One region of the Ochrobactrum sp. AP1BH01-1 genome, then DNA from elsewhere that is predicted to be linked to it. Evidence: riboswitches for the same ligand, from Rfam matches in the RefSeq annotation. Region 1 holds a riboswitch; the other holds the start of a gene.

Region 1 (7,392 bases):
AGCAGATCCAGCGGTAGAAAGCGCCGCTGCCGCCGGTCAACACGCCCGAAACTGTCGAAAGACTGTTCCATCAGCGCAGTCCAGCCACAAGTAGCAGTGCAGCGCCAAACGCGATGACGACCTGACTGCGCCAGTCCTTGGCCATGAAGAGAACCGGATCGTCATCCATGTCGCCCCGGTGCGCCAATATCCATATGCGGACGTTCATGTAGAGGACCATCGGGCCGAGAGGCCATATCAGCCAGGGATAGGTGTAGAGGGTCTTGACCGCATCGCTGTTGATATAAAGGGCCAGAACCAGTGCCGCGGTAAATGCGGCGGCAACCCCGCACTGACCGACGATATCGCGGTCTTCAGGGCGGTAGCCTCGCCCGGCAATCTTGTCCTTTTCCGTCGCCATCGCGCCTTGCAATTCCACATAGCGCTTCGCCAATGCCAGCGAAAGGAAGAAAAACATGGCAAAGGCCATCAGCCAGAAAGACGGCGGAACATGGGACGCAGCCGACCCACCCAAAAGACGCAAGCTGTAAAGCCCCGCGAGACAAATCACGTCGCCCAGCAACATGCGCTTCAAGGCAAATGTATAGGCGGTGGTGAAAACCAGATAGGTGACGATCGCAAGCGTGAAAGCAGGTGGCAGGAAGAAACAGATGAACGCAGTCAAAAGCAGCAGCAGAGCCACGACACCGAGGCCGAAAGGAATGGATACCTGTCCGCTCGCAAAGGGCCGCTGATTTTTCCGGGCATGTCTCCGGTCAACCGGAAGATCGATAATGTCATTGATGATATAGATTGCAGATGCTGTCGCAGAAAAAGCGGCGAACGCCAGACAAACGGCGATGAACACGTCCAGCTTCACTATATCATGAGCCAAAGTAGCCGGAACAAAGACGAGCAGGTTCTTCAGCCATTGATGAACACGCAGCATCCGCGCGTAGGTTCGGAGAGTCGGTTTCCCGGCATCGAAAAGTTGAGAACTCGTTCGCTTCTGGAACTGAGCCGCCGCCCGATCAGGCGCGACCACGATCGCTTGTCGAGCCTCATCGAAAACCGGCAAATCCTCGCGATCATTTCCCGCATAATCGAACCCATGTCGCCCATAGCGCTCCACCAGCAGATCGGCCTTGCTTGTTGCGGAGAGGTTCTTCGCTGCGGAAGTTGAATAGACAGCGTTAAAAATACCAAGCTCCGACGCGACAGCCTTGCCCAGCGGCTCGGCAGCCGCCGTCACCAGCACCAATATCCGCCCGGATGCATGTTCTGCGCGCAGAAAATTCAGAAATTCTGCCCGATACGGAAGCCGCGAAGCATCCAGTGTCACGCGGTCAGCTACCTGTTGCTTGAGATATGCCTTTCCTGAGAACAGCCAGACCGGCAACATGAAGACGAACAGAATGTTCTTCTTCAGAAGAAGAAAAATGCCCTCCCACAGCAGATCGGTCGAAACCAGAGTTCCGTCCAGATCGACTGCCAGCGGCACATCCTTGTTGCCCTGCCCCCGCACGTCCATTTTCAGCCCTTTTCCACCCGAGCCTCCCTTGTAACGAGACGGTGACAGAAGCCAAATGAAAAATGAACTTTTTCGATGTAGATTGCGCGAAACTCGCGTTTTGAGCGTGGGCGCCTTAAGCCCGAATGGGCGCACGGCGCTCCAGTTCCAAAACAAATCCAGAGTCTCGTCAGAAACTCCAGTCCTCATCCTCGGTCGCGACCGCCTTGCCGATGACGTAAGACGAGCCGGAACCGGAGAAAAAGTCATGGTTTTCGTCTGCATTCGGTGAAAGCGCGGACAGTATCGCCGGATTGACCTTGCACGCTTCCGCCGGGAAGAGTGCCTCATAGCCGAGGTTCATGAGGGCCTTGTTGGCGTTGTAATGCAGGAATTTCTTGACGTCTTCGGTCAAGCCCACGTCATCGTAAAGTGCTTCGCTGTAGCGGACTTCATTGTCATAAAGCTCAAGGAGAAGCTCGAAGGCAAAATCCTTGATTTCCTGCTTCTGCTCCTCTCCCAAACGATCCAATCCGCGCTGGAATTTGTAACCGATGTAATAGCCGTGCACGGCCTCATCGCGGATGATAAGCCGGATGAGATCGGCCGTGTTGGTGAGCTTTGCGCGGCTCGACCAGTACATCGGCAGATAGAAACCGGAATAGAACAGAAAACTTTCCAGAAAGACGCTGGCAATCTTCTTCTTCAGCGGATCGTCGGCACGATACTGATCGAGTATCAGAGCGGACTTGCGCTGCAGAAACTCGTTTTCCTCGGACCAGCGATAGGCATCTTCAACATCCGGCGTCAGGCATAATGTCGAGAAAATCGAGGAGTAGGATCGCGCATGAACCGCCTCCATAAAGGAGATGTTGGACAACACCGCTTCTTCATGCGGCGTCACCGCATCGTCCATCAGCTTCACTGCACCGACTGCGTTCTGTATCGTATCGAGAAGCGTCAGTCCGGTGAAAACGCGGATCGTCAGCTGCTTTTCCTGCGGTTTCAGCGTTTCCCACGATTGAATGTCATTGGAAAGCGGCACCTTTTCCGGCAGCCAGAAATTGCCTGTCAGACGGTTCCAGACCTCAAGGTCCTTCTCATCCTCGATGCGGTTCCAGTTGATCGCACGCACTGCAACAGGTTTCGGGTGCTTGGTCTTCATTTGAATATTCATCGGTCATCACCAGTGGTCAGAGGGCACAGGAAACACAGCCCTGCACTTCCGTGCCGGAGAGCGCCATCTGGCGCAAGCGGATGTAGTAAATGGTCTTGATGCCCTTCTTCCATGCGTAGATTTGCGCGCGGTTGATGTCGCGAGTGGTTGCGGTATCGCGGAAGAACAGTGTCAGAGACAGGCCCTGGTCGACATGCTGCGTCGCCGCCGCATAAGTGTCGATAATCTTCTCCGGCCCGATCTCGTAGGCATCCTGATAATAGTCGAGATTGTCATTGGTCATGAAGGCTGCCGGATAGTACACGCGGCCGATCTTGCCCTCCTTGCGAATTTCAATCTTCGACACGATCGGATGGATCGATGAGGTCGAATGGTTGATATAGGAGATCGAGCCGGTCGGCGGCACGGCCTGAAGGTTCTGGTTATAGAGTCCGCCCTCCATCACAGCTTTCTTCAGATCCCGCCAGTCGTCCTGTGTCGGGATGGCAATGCCAGCCTCTTCGAAGAGTTCACGAACCTTTTCCGTCGCCGGTTGCCAAAGCTGCTCGGTATATTTGCGGAAATATTCGCCCGATGCATATTTGGATTTCTCAAACCCCTTGAAGGATTTGCCCGTTTCAACCGCGATCCGGTTGGATGCGCGGATCGCGTGATAGGTGACCGTATAGAAATAGATATTCGTGAAATCGACGCCTTCGTCCGAACCGTAGTAAATCCGCTCGCGGGCGAGATAACCGTGCAGGTTCATCTGGCCGAGACCGATGGCATGGCTTTCATCATTGCCGCGAGCGACCGACGGCACGGAACCGATATGGCTCGTGTCGGAAACGGCGGTCAGGGCACGGATGGAGGTCTCGATGGTCTTGCCAAAATCTGGGGAGGCCATTGCTGCTGCAATATTGAGCGAACCCAGATTGCACGAAATATCCTTGCCGAGATGTTCATAGGAAAGGTCTTCGCCGAAGGTGCTTGCCTCGCTGACCTGCAGGATTTCCGAGCATAGATTGCTCATGGTGATGCGCCCGTCGATCGGATTGGCGCGGTTCACCGTGTCCTCGAACATGATATAGGGATAACCGGATTCGAACTGGATTTCCGCCAACACCTGAAAGAACTCGCGAGCATTGATCTTTTTCTTGGTGATGCGCGCGTCGTCGACCATTTCCCGATATTTTTCGGTCACCGAAATCTCGGTCAGTGGCACGCCGTACGCCCGCTCCACATCATAGGGCGAGAAGAGGTACATATCCTCGTTGTTCTTCGCGAGCTCGAAGGTGATGTCGGGAATGACGACGCCCAGCGACAGTGTTTTGATGCGGATTTTCTCGTCGGCATTTTCGCGCTTGGTATCAAGAAAACGCATGATGTCCGGGTGATGCGCGTGCAGATAAACCGCGCCCGCACCCTGCCGTGCGCCCAACTGATTGGCGTAGGAAAAGGAATCCTCCAGAAGCTTCATCACCGGAATGATGCCCGATGACTGGTTCTGTATCTGCTTGATGGGCGCGCCCGCCTCGCGGATATTGGTGAGGCTCAAGGCGACGCCACCTCCCCGCTTCGATAATTGCAAAGCTGAATTGATGGAGCGCCCGATCGACTCCATATTGTCCTCTATCCGCAGCAGAAAACAGGATACGAGCTCGCCGCGCTGCTTCTTGCCTGCATTGAGGAAAGTCGGCGTCGCAGGCTGGTAACGGCCCGAAATAATCTCTTCCATCACATCGCGGGCGAGTTGTTCATTGCCGCGCCCCAGCGCCAGCGCCACCATGCAGACGCGGTCTTCATAACGCTCCAGATAGCGCTTTCCGTCGAATGTTTTCAGCGTATAGCTGGTGTAATATTTGAACGCGCCGAGAAAGGTCGGAAACCGGAATTTCTTTGCATAGGATTCTTCGAAAAGATCGCGCACGAAGTTGAAGGAATACTGATCCAGCACTTCCTGCTCATAATAGCCTTCGTTTACCAGATAATCGAGCTTTTCCCGCAGGTTATGGAAAAAGACCGTGTTCTGGTTCACGTGCTGGAGAAAGTATTGCCGTGCGGCTTGCCGGTCGCGGTCAAGCTGGATTCTGCCCTCGTCATCGTAAAGGTTCAGCATTGCATTGAGCGCATGATAATCCAGCCCGTCCGAGGATTTTGGCGGTTTGCTGCTGGAAATTGCCACTGGAGCCGCATCCTGCTGCGGCACTGGCCGTGCTTCGCGCTCCCGGATCAGGGTCGTGTCTGCCGTGTCCAAAATCGTTCCATCCCGTTTTTGACATTGCCTATGTCCTGATCGGTCCCCAGAAGCTCGAAGCGGTAGAGATAGGGAACCTGACATTTGGCGGAGATAATGTTGCCGGCGATACAGAAAGCCTCGCCGAAATTGCTGTTTCCCGCGGCGATGACGCCGCGGATGAAAGAGCGGTTGCTCTCGTCGTTGAGGAAGCGGATCACAGGCTTGGGGACAGCGCCCTTGGAACCGCCTCCGCCATAAGTGGGCGTGACGAGCACAAATGGCTCGCGCACCTGCAACCCGCCCGAACCGTCCATCGGAATGCGGTTCGACCGCATTCCAAGCCGTTCAACAAACCGGTGCGTATTCTCCGACCGGCTGGAGAAATAGACGATCAGGCTCATGAAACCGCGGCCCTCAGGCGAGGGTGCTGATCATATCGGGCCGGAAACCCGCCCAATGGGATTCTCCCGCCACAACCACCGGCACCTGGCGGTAGCCCATGCCCTGAACGAGATGGAAAGCATCGGCATCCGCGGAAATATCGATGATCTCATATTCGATGCCCTGGCGATCAAGGGCGCGTGTGGTAGCCGTGCACTGGACGCAGGCGGGCTTGCTGTAAACGGTGACGTTCATTTTTTTCTCGCTGGTTGGGAGGACGCAAAAAACCGTTCGCGCATCGCAAAATGCGCGTCAAAGGAGATGGAACAGGGGATCGGCCAGCCGCGAATAAGCAGCCGGATCGCATAAACTATAACTCGAAAGGAGGACCCGAACTGAAACTGAATAAACTGAACATGGACTTCACCCCGAAGCTACATCCCAGCAAAAGTACGAAGCGGCTTTGCTTAGGATAATGCGTAAAAACAAAGCGGGAAGTTCGGGGCAGCAACCGGCAAGGCAAAGCTTGCCATATAAGATTGCGCGCCAACCGGACACCCCGCCCGTGGACGTACTCGTTCAAGGCAGGTCTCCTGGCTCACGGATCAACGTCCTGTCCGCCTTCCCAGCCAAAGCCAGTGACGTGATGGACAGAACTCTCCGCTTACAGTTGCGGGGGCAGCTCCGGCTTTGCTGCATCCATCATGGATGAAACCCACCGGATTCCCGTCTTAGCTTTCGATCCGACGAATCGAAAGAACCTAGAACACTATATATAGTAGCTAAAGTTAAAAACTCGTCAATAGATAGTCAGAAACAAGGCGTAAAAACTAGCGGACCATTCCGGCAACCCTACGAATGGCAGAATTATCGCTGTCTATTTTGCGGGGTTGATCGGTTTCGGCCTGAACTCGGGCTTGATAGCCTTGAGCGCCATGCGGTCCACCAGAGCGGGCGCTATAAGCTTCAACCAGCGCCCCGACCGCATCTGCCGAGTCATCAACACTTCGCGTTTGCGCGCCTGAACGCCCGCTAGCATCAGCCGCACGGCTTCCTCGACCGGCATCATGTCGTCCTCAAGCACGCCGCTCGTTCCCAAAGCGGCACCGCTTGCGCTGTAGCCAACTTTGCGAATGTCCGTTTTGACGACACCCGGATAGACGATCGTTACCGATATGCCGCTCGGTTCCAGTTCCGCGCGAAGTGCTTCACAAAACCCGGAAAGAGCGAACTTGGTTCCGCTATAGGCAGTGCGACCCGGCACGCCGATCAATCCGGCAACGGATGAGACAGCTACGATCCGCCCCTTGCTTGCAGCAAGATATGGAAGTGCGGCATGGATAGGCCAGACGCTGCCCCAGTAGTTCAATTCCATCAAATCATGCATCCAATCGAGATCATCCGGCTTGATCTCGGCAAAATTGGCATGCGCCGACATGCCGGCATTCACGATCAGCGTGTCAATGCGGCCATAGGCGGAAACCGCCTTGTCGATCAGGGCGATGCAGGCAGCGCGATCCTTAACGTCGGTGGGTATCACAAGGGCCGAGCTGCCCAGTTGCCGCAATTCGGCGGCAAGCCTCTCCAGCTTGTCGATATTGCGAGCAGCAAGCACAAGAGCAGCATTGGCGCGGTCGCGCCGGGCGATCTGCCGCGCGGTTTCCGCGCCGATACCATCCGATGCTCCCGTTATGATCGTCACATCCATGCGCGGCCCTCCCTGCCTATCGTTAAGACGACAGGCAAGGTACAGGCAGGGCAATCCGTGCGTCCAGTGGTTTAAACCTTGCGCGATAGAATGGCGACGACAGCCAGGCCACCGATCAGCGATATGTGCTCCAGCGCCACCGTCATATCCCGAAAAGCTTCTTCTCCTTCCTTTGCCCAAAACGGGTGCGCAACGGGAATGGTGAGGAACGTGAAGATAGCAAGAGCACCACAAGCCAGCCAGGTTCCGCGATTGAAGATGATCATCAGCGATCCGATGATTTGCAAAAGCAGGGTCGCGCTGTTGAACAGCCAACCGGGAAGAAGACCAAAGCTTTCCATTTCCGCAGCATTGCTTCCGAAATCGAAGAGCTTGGCCAGCCCGCTGGACCAGAAGACGAAGGTGAGGACGATCCGCGC
Region 2 (7,392 bases), on a different contig from region 1:
GACGACGGTTTGGCCGCCATTACCCAATTTACCGGCTGGCGCTCCTTTGGCGTGGTCCCGTGGCTGAAGGCGGTATCCCGCTTGCCCGCTGAGGATTCGGTTGTTCTGGAACGCGCTGTCAGCGGGAACAGGAAGCCGCTGGTGGTCGCAGTGCCGATGCTGCCGCGCATCGCCAATTTCGATGACCTTGATCCACTGAAGGCCGAACCGGACGTGGAAGTGATCATGGTGCCGCCGGGAGCCAGTTTGCCTGGCGATGCAGGACTTGTCGTGCTGCCGGGAACCAAATCTACGATAGCCGACATGCAGGCACTTCGGGACAATGGCTGGGACCGCGAACTGTTCGCTCATGTGAAGCGGGGAGGCCATGTGTTGGGTATCTGTGGCGGGTTCCAGATGCTTGGCCGTCATATCAGCGATCCGGCCGGTATCGAAGGGAATGCGCGCGATATCGATGGTCTGGGGCTTCTCAATATTGAAACGGTGATGGAGGCCGAAAAAGTGGTTCGTAATGTGCAGGCCACGTCGCTTCTCCACAATACGCCGCTCGAAGGCTACGAAATTCACATCGGTCGCACGACCGGCCCAGATATGTTGACGCCATTCGCCCGTATTGGCGAGCATGACGATGGGGCCATTTCGCCTGATGGGCGGATCATGGGAACCTATCTTCATGGTGTATTCAGCGGTGACGAATTCCGCCGGAGATTTTTGCTCAGTTTAGGTATCAAAAGCGGTCAGATGAGTTATCGCGCTGGAGTGGAGACTGCGCTGGATGAACTCGCCGGGGAGTTGGAACGGTGCCTCAATATTGACGCGTTGTTCGGACTTTGCGGTATTTGAGGAAATTCTACTTTACTATTTAGATGTATTGGTGCCAATTTTGTTCGTTTTAAATTAATATATTGCGTTCTGGGTTGTATTAAAATATACTACTATGAGGAAATTAGTTCCTGGATTTTTTATAATTTGAATTTTATTTAAATGTTTATTTCATAGGTGTTTATTGAATACTGTTAAATCGCCCGATTACGCATCTATGGTTTACGAACTTAGGCAGCATGCGGCTTTCCTGTATGCCTTTATGATTATCAATGGCTTTTTTATTATTTTCCCTCAAATTGACTTGATTGTTTCACGATATTTTTTCCAATCAGGAAGTTTTTTTATTTCTCATAATTCATACTGGATTGCATTGCGAGATTTCCACCGGCTCAGCCAGTGGTGCCTGTTGGTATTCATGGTCATCCTTGTGACGTTTTATGCTTTGTGGCGTCGTCCACTTTCAATCATTGCTCCGCATAAGGTTGTCTACATCGTACTTACCTACGTGCTCGGTCCTGGTGCGCTGGTGAATAGTCTGAAACTTCTTATTGGTCGGGCGCGACCGAGGGACATAGTGGAGTTTGGCGGTTCAGCTGATTTTACGCCGGCGTGGCAACTAGCCCGGATGTGTCATTACGGTTGTTCATTTCCATCCGGTGAAACGTCGGCAGCTGCTGCGATGCTGCCTCTCCTGATCCTTGTACCCGGACGCTTTCGATTAAATGCAGCGGTGATCTTTATTCCGATTCTTGCACTGATATCGCTGAACCGCGTATTTATGGGCGCGCATTTCCTATCCGATGTGATGATCACCTGGACACTTATCATTGGTCTTATGATTTGGCTCTGGCCCAGGGTTGTGCGTCATGCCGATGTGATTGATGGCTGGGTGCGATCTAGAAGTGAGAAACTTCGAAAGCGGCTGTATGTTCGCTGATTGACGCCGATGGGGCGAAAGCCTAATGTCCAAGGCGTGCAACAGGTTTTTGCCGGGACGAATCCCGGCGATGCCAAAAAGGGAATGCGACGGACGGACCCAATTCGGGCGTCTTTATCGCAGCCGACCCCGCGACTGTAGAGCGGAGAGGGATGAGGCAAACCGGCCAACCGGTAACCACTGGAAGCAGAAAAGCTTCTGGGAAGGCAGCTTCAATCCCCGCGACCCGTGAGCCAGGAGACCTGCCTGTTGCGTGAGGGTATTGAGCCCGCACCCCATGGGAGGTTTTTCCCTGCTGCCTGCACGGAGGTTGTCATGGCTGCACGTACTCAGAATTCTGTTTCAGGCATACTCGCAATGCCGCTCGCTGCCCGTCTGGGCACAGCTGTGGTTTCACTGCTTCTCGGCGCTTTTCTGATTTACGGTGTTGGGCTTGCCCATTCCGATACGCTGCACGATTCGGCACATGATACGCGTCATTCCTATGGTTTCCCCTGCCATTGAGCAGGCGACCTATTTTCGGAATTGAAGTTGAGCAAGGCTCGATGGCGGACGGCCGGAGCATTTCCTGTTTTGATTGAATCATTGGAAGTGCTCTATCTGTTTGTTTTTTTTACGCGCATCTTGTTCCGAAAACCCTTTCACACTTTTCGGGATGCGCTCCATCGGCGCGAGATTGCTGTTGAGGGACAGAAATGTTGATCCGTTATTTGTTGGCGACGCTTGCCGCCGGTCTTCTGGCCGGGCTGCTGGTTACGCCTGCCATGTATCTGAAGACAGTGCCTTTGATCCTGCAGGCCGAAACTTACGAAGCGGCTGGCGGCGGCCACCGCCATGGCGAGACGGAAGCCGCGCCTCACGATCATGGTGTCGCTGCCGCAGATGCTGAAGAAGAAGGGGCGGGACTGCCTTTTGGGCGGCTGGGCAATACGATTCTTGCCAATCTTGTGGCCGGGGCCGGTTTTGCCTTGCTGCTTGGCGGCGTAGCCTTGCTTCTTGGGCGTCGCATCACGGTGCAGAATGGCATTTATTGGGGCATTTCAGGCTTTTTCGCGGTGGCATTTCTGCCCGCGTTGGGGTTGTCGCCGGCATTGCCGGCAATGCCTGCCGCTGATCTGGCCGAACGCCAGCTCTGGTGGATTGCCGCCGTGGTGCTGAGCGGCCTCGGTATCTATCTCGTTGTGCTGCGCCAGGAAATCTTGGCGAAGATGTTGGGGCTGGTGCTGATCGTGGCGCCGCATCTCTATGGCGCACCGCATCCAGAAGATATTTCGTCTCCCATTCCCTCGCTGCTTGCGTCGCAATATGCGGTCGCATCGCTGGCGACCAACCTGTTCATGTGGGCAGTGATCGGCCTCGCACTCGGCTGGTTCATCCAGCACTATGCATCGTCCGAGATTGAGGGGTGACGAAAATGACTTCGCCGGGAAAATCGGTTCTGGTGCTTGGCGGAGCGCGTTCGGGCAAGTCGTCTTATGCCGAGAGGATGGTCGGGTCCTCGGGGCTCAAGCCGCTTTATCTCGCAACAGGACGCGCCTTCGACACGGAAATGGAAAACCGCATTGCCATTCACCGGGAGCGGCGTGGTCCTGAGTGGCAAACCATAGAGGAGCCGCTTGATCTGGTCGGCGCACTCACACTGCATGCTGCCGAGGATCGGTTCGTGCTGGTGGATTGTTTGACCCTGTGGCTGACCAACCTGATGATGGCCGAACGCGATATAGGTGCGGAGACGGCAAGGCTTGCCGCCATGCTGCCGGACCTTGCCGGACCTGTGGTATTCGTTTCGAACGAAGTTGGACTTGGGATCGTGCCCGAAAATCGCATGGCACGGGAATTTCGCGATCATGCGGGCTTTCTGCATCAGGCAGTGGCCGCGGTTGCGGATGAAGTTTATTTCATGGCGGCAGGGCTGCCGCTCAAGATGAAGGGATAAATCGATGCAGGGACAGAAAATTCCCGCGACCGTCATTACGGGTTTTCTTGGATCTGGCAAAACGACGATGATCCGCAACCTGCTGGAAAACGCCAATGGAAAACGCATTGCGTTGATCATCAATGAATTTGGCGATCTCGGTGTTGATGGTGGCATTCTGAAAGGTTGCGGGATTGAGACCTGCCGCGAAGAAGATGTGATCGAGCTCAACAATGGCTGCATCTGCTGCACCGTTGCCGATGATTTCATCCCGACCATGACCAAGCTTCTCGATCGCGCTGATCGCCCCGATCACATCGTGATCGAGACTTCCGGTCTGGCGTTGCCGCAGCCGCTGGTCGCGGCATTCAACTGGCCCGAAATCAAGACGCAGGTGACGGTCGATGGCGTGGTGACGGTGATTGACGCGGCTGCCGTCGCAGAAGGCCGTTTTGCCGATGATCACGACAAGGTTGATGCGCAGCGGGCAGCGGACGAATCCCTTGATCATGAAAGCCCCTTGGAAGAACTTTTTGAGGATCAGATTCATGCAGCCGACCTTATCGTTCTCAACAAAGCTGATCTGATCGATGCTTCGAGGCTTGATGGTGTGAAAGCCGATGTAGCCGCGCGTTCTCCGCGACGGGTGAATATGGTTCCTGCGAGCTTCGGCAAGCTTGGAACCGATGTTCTGCTCGGCCTCGGTGTCGGCACTGAAGATGACATCGCCAACCGCAAGTCTCACCATGAAATCCATCATGCAGACGGGCACGAACACGATCATGACGAGTTCGAGAGCTTCGTAGTCGAAGCGGGCTCTGTGGGTCATCCCAAGCTGTTCGCCGAAAAGCTGAAGACGGTCATAGCGGAACATGACATTCTTCGTCTGAAGGGCTTTGTCGATGTGCCGGGCAAGCCGATGCGTCTGGTCGTACAGGCAGTCGGTCCGCGCATCGAACATTATTTCGACCGTCCATGGGACAAGGATGAAACGCGCTCCACGCGGCTGGTTGTGATCGGGCTGCATGACATCGATGAAGCAGCCATCGCCAAGGCAGTGAAAGACGCCGTTTCGTAATGCATCTTCTTCTTGCCCAGAAAGGAACAATCAGCGACGGCCATGAGGCCGTCGATCTCGGCCAGACGCCGGGAAAGATATTGTTCCTTTCCGCCGCCGATACCGAACTGGCCAGTCTGGCACAGGCGCACCGGCTTGCGCCGGACTTGCCAAGTTTGCGGCTGGCGAACTTCCTGAGCCTCACCCATCCCATGTCGGTGGACGCTTATGTGGAACGGACAGCCAAGTATGCCAGCCTAATCGTCGTGCGCATTATAGGCGGCGAAACATACTGGCCTTACGGGCTGGAGGCACTCCATGCCTGTGCTATCAATCACGGTATCAAGATTGCCGTATTGCCGGGGGACGACAAACCGGACCATGGGCTGGATCGGTTTTCGACAGTTTCCGCTCAAGAACGAAATGAACTCTGGCAGTATCTGATCGAAGGCGGAGCGGCGAATACAGGTGCATTCCTTCGCTATTGCGCTGCGCTGATCGCAGGTTCCGAGAAGCCGGAAAGTGCAGCACCTCTGCTTAAGGCTGGTCTGTGGTGGCCGGGAGAGCATGCTTCGTCGCTTGACAGCATCAGGACGCACTGGGGCGATGTTTCCGCACCTGTCGCAGGCATCATTTTTTACCGGGCGCTGGTGCAAAGCGGGCAGACCCAGCCCGTCGATGCGCTGATCGCATCGTTGCAGGCAAAGGGTCTCAATCCGCTTCCGATATTCGTTTCGAGCCTCAAGGATCGATTGTCCGCAGCCGTTGTCGACGGTCTGTTTGAGGACTGTCCGCCAGATATTGTGCTGAACGCTACCGGATTTGCGATTTCCTCGCCGGGTGCCGAGCGCAAGCCGACTGTGCTCGACAAGCGCGGCAATATGGTGCTGCAAGTCATCTTTTCCGGTACACCGAAGGCAGTTTGGGAAAGCTCGCAGCAGGGCTTGCTGGCACGCGATCTGGCGATGAATGTCGCCTTGCCTGAAGTGGACGGACGTGTGCTTTCACGCGCGGTTTCATTCAAGTCCGCAAAACAGTTCGACACGGCAGTGGAAGCGAATATCGTTACCCACGAGCCGCATGAAAACCGCGTGGATTTTGTGGCGCAGCTCGCTGCAAACTGGGTGCGGTTGCGGCGGAAACCGCCCGAAGAAAGGCGTGTGGCGCTTATCCTTGCGAATTATCCAAACCGCGACGGGCGGCTTGGCAATGGCGTTGGCCTCGACACACCTGCCGGAACGGTCGAAGTGCTGCGCGCTATGGCGACGCATAACTATCAGGTGGGGGAGGTTCCGGCCAATAGTGATGCGCTCATGCGCAGTTTGATGACAGGTCCGACCAATGCTGCCCGCGACGGGCGCGAAATACGCGAAACGATTTCGCTGAATCAATACAAGGCTTTCTTCAAAAGACTTCCCACCGTGATTCAGAGGGAAATTGATGGCCGCTGGGGTGTGCCGGAAAACGATCCTTATTTTGCGGAGGAACTCTCGGCCTTTGCCCTGCCGTTGATGCGGTTGGGTGAAACCTTCGTCGGTATTCAGCCTGCACGCGGCTATAATATCGATCCGAAAGAAACTTATCACTCGCCTGATCTGGTGCCGCCACACGGCTATATTGCTTTCTATGCCTTTCTGCGCGAGGTCGCAGGCATCGACGCAATTGTACATATGGGCAAGCATGGAAATCTGGAATGGCTGCCGGGAAAGGCGCTCGCTCTGTCCGAAAACTGCTATCCCGAAGCGATGTTCGGTCCCATGCCGCATATTTATCCTTTCATCGTGAACGATCCCGGTGAAGGCACGCAGGCCAAGCGTCGTGCTAGCGCGGTTATTATCGATCATCTGACGCCGCCACTGACACGCGCCGAAAGTTATGGGCCGCTGAAAGATCTGGAAGCGCTGGTGGATGAATATTACGAGGCTTCCGGTGTCGATCCTCGCCGGCTGCTGAAGCTGAAAGGACAGATACTCGATCTTGTGCGCGACATAGGGCTTGATCGCGATGCGGGCATTCACGACCATGATGACGAAGACATGGCACTGCAAAAGCTCGACGCCTATCTTTGCGATCTCAAGGAAATGCAGATACGCGACGGGCTGCATATTTTCGGGCTTGCGCCTGAAGGCAGGCTGCTGACCGATCTTCTTGTCGCGCTGGCCCGTGTGCCGCGTGGTATTCCGGTTTCGCTTGGCGGTGCGCCGGGTGATCAAAGTCTTCAGCGTGCAATCGCTGCGGATTCAGGGCTTGGTGTTTCATTCGACCCGCTCGACTGCAATATGGCAGAGGCATGGACCGGCCCCAAACCGGAACTGTTGCTTGCTGCCAGCCCTGCAATATGGCGCATTGCAGGCGATACGGTGGAACGTATCGAACTGCTGGCGGCGAGTTTTGTCGCAGGCGAAAGGGACTGCCCGGAAGACTGGCCGCAGACGCGGGCGGTGCTCCAATCCATAGAAGAACATCTGCGCCCCATGGTGGTTTCCTGCGGGCCTTCGGAGATAGATGGTTTTCTTGCGGCACTTGGCGGGCGGTTTGTGCCGCCTGGACCCTCCGGCGCACCGACGCGGGGTCGCCCCGATGTACTGCCAACCGGTCGCAATTTTTTCTCTACCGACAGTCGCGCTGTCCCCACGCCTGCAGCATGGGAACTTGGAC

What was found. Region 1 has a riboswitch for cobalamin ahead of nrdH (glutaredoxin-like protein NrdH). Riboswitches for the same ligand answer to the same signal wherever they lie in the genome.
Region 2: it holds a riboswitch for cobalamin, as region 1 does, so the genes downstream of both, J9800_RS08110 (CbtB domain-containing protein) here and nrdH (glutaredoxin-like protein NrdH) in region 1, are expected to answer to the same signal.

The regions. Positions count from the first base shown of each region.
Region 1 is NZ_JAGPOU010000004.1:156,894-164,285, forward strand. Features, by position in the region: gene J9800_RS15665 (FAD-binding oxidoreductase) at 1-71, opposite strand, end outside; gene J9800_RS15670 (UbiA family prenyltransferase) at 71-1,510, opposite strand; gene nrdF (class 1b ribonucleoside-diphosphate reductase subunit beta) at 1,680-2,666, opposite strand; gene nrdE (class 1b ribonucleoside-diphosphate reductase subunit alpha) at 2,683-4,902, opposite strand; gene nrdI (class Ib ribonucleoside-diphosphate reductase assembly flavoprotein NrdI) at 4,878-5,285, opposite strand; gene nrdH (glutaredoxin-like protein NrdH) at 5,299-5,520, opposite strand; cobalamin riboswitch at 5,832-6,045, opposite strand; gene J9800_RS15695 (SDR family oxidoreductase) at 6,143-6,973, opposite strand; gene J9800_RS15700 (DoxX family protein) at 7,045-7,392, opposite strand, start outside.
Region 2 is NZ_JAGPOU010000002.1:554,478-561,869, reverse strand. Features, by position in the region: gene J9800_RS08120 (cobyric acid synthase) at 1-843, shown strand, start outside; gene J9800_RS08115 (phosphatase PAP2 family protein) at 1,040-1,762, shown strand; cobalamin riboswitch at 1,789-2,026, shown strand; gene J9800_RS08110 (CbtB domain-containing protein) at 2,078-2,266, shown strand; gene J9800_RS08105 (CbtA family protein) at 2,458-3,171, shown strand; gene cobU (bifunctional adenosylcobinamide kinase/adenosylcobinamide-phosphate guanylyltransferase) at 3,177-3,698, shown strand; gene cobW (cobalamin biosynthesis protein CobW) at 3,703-4,755, shown strand; gene cobN (cobaltochelatase subunit CobN) at 4,755-7,392, shown strand, end outside.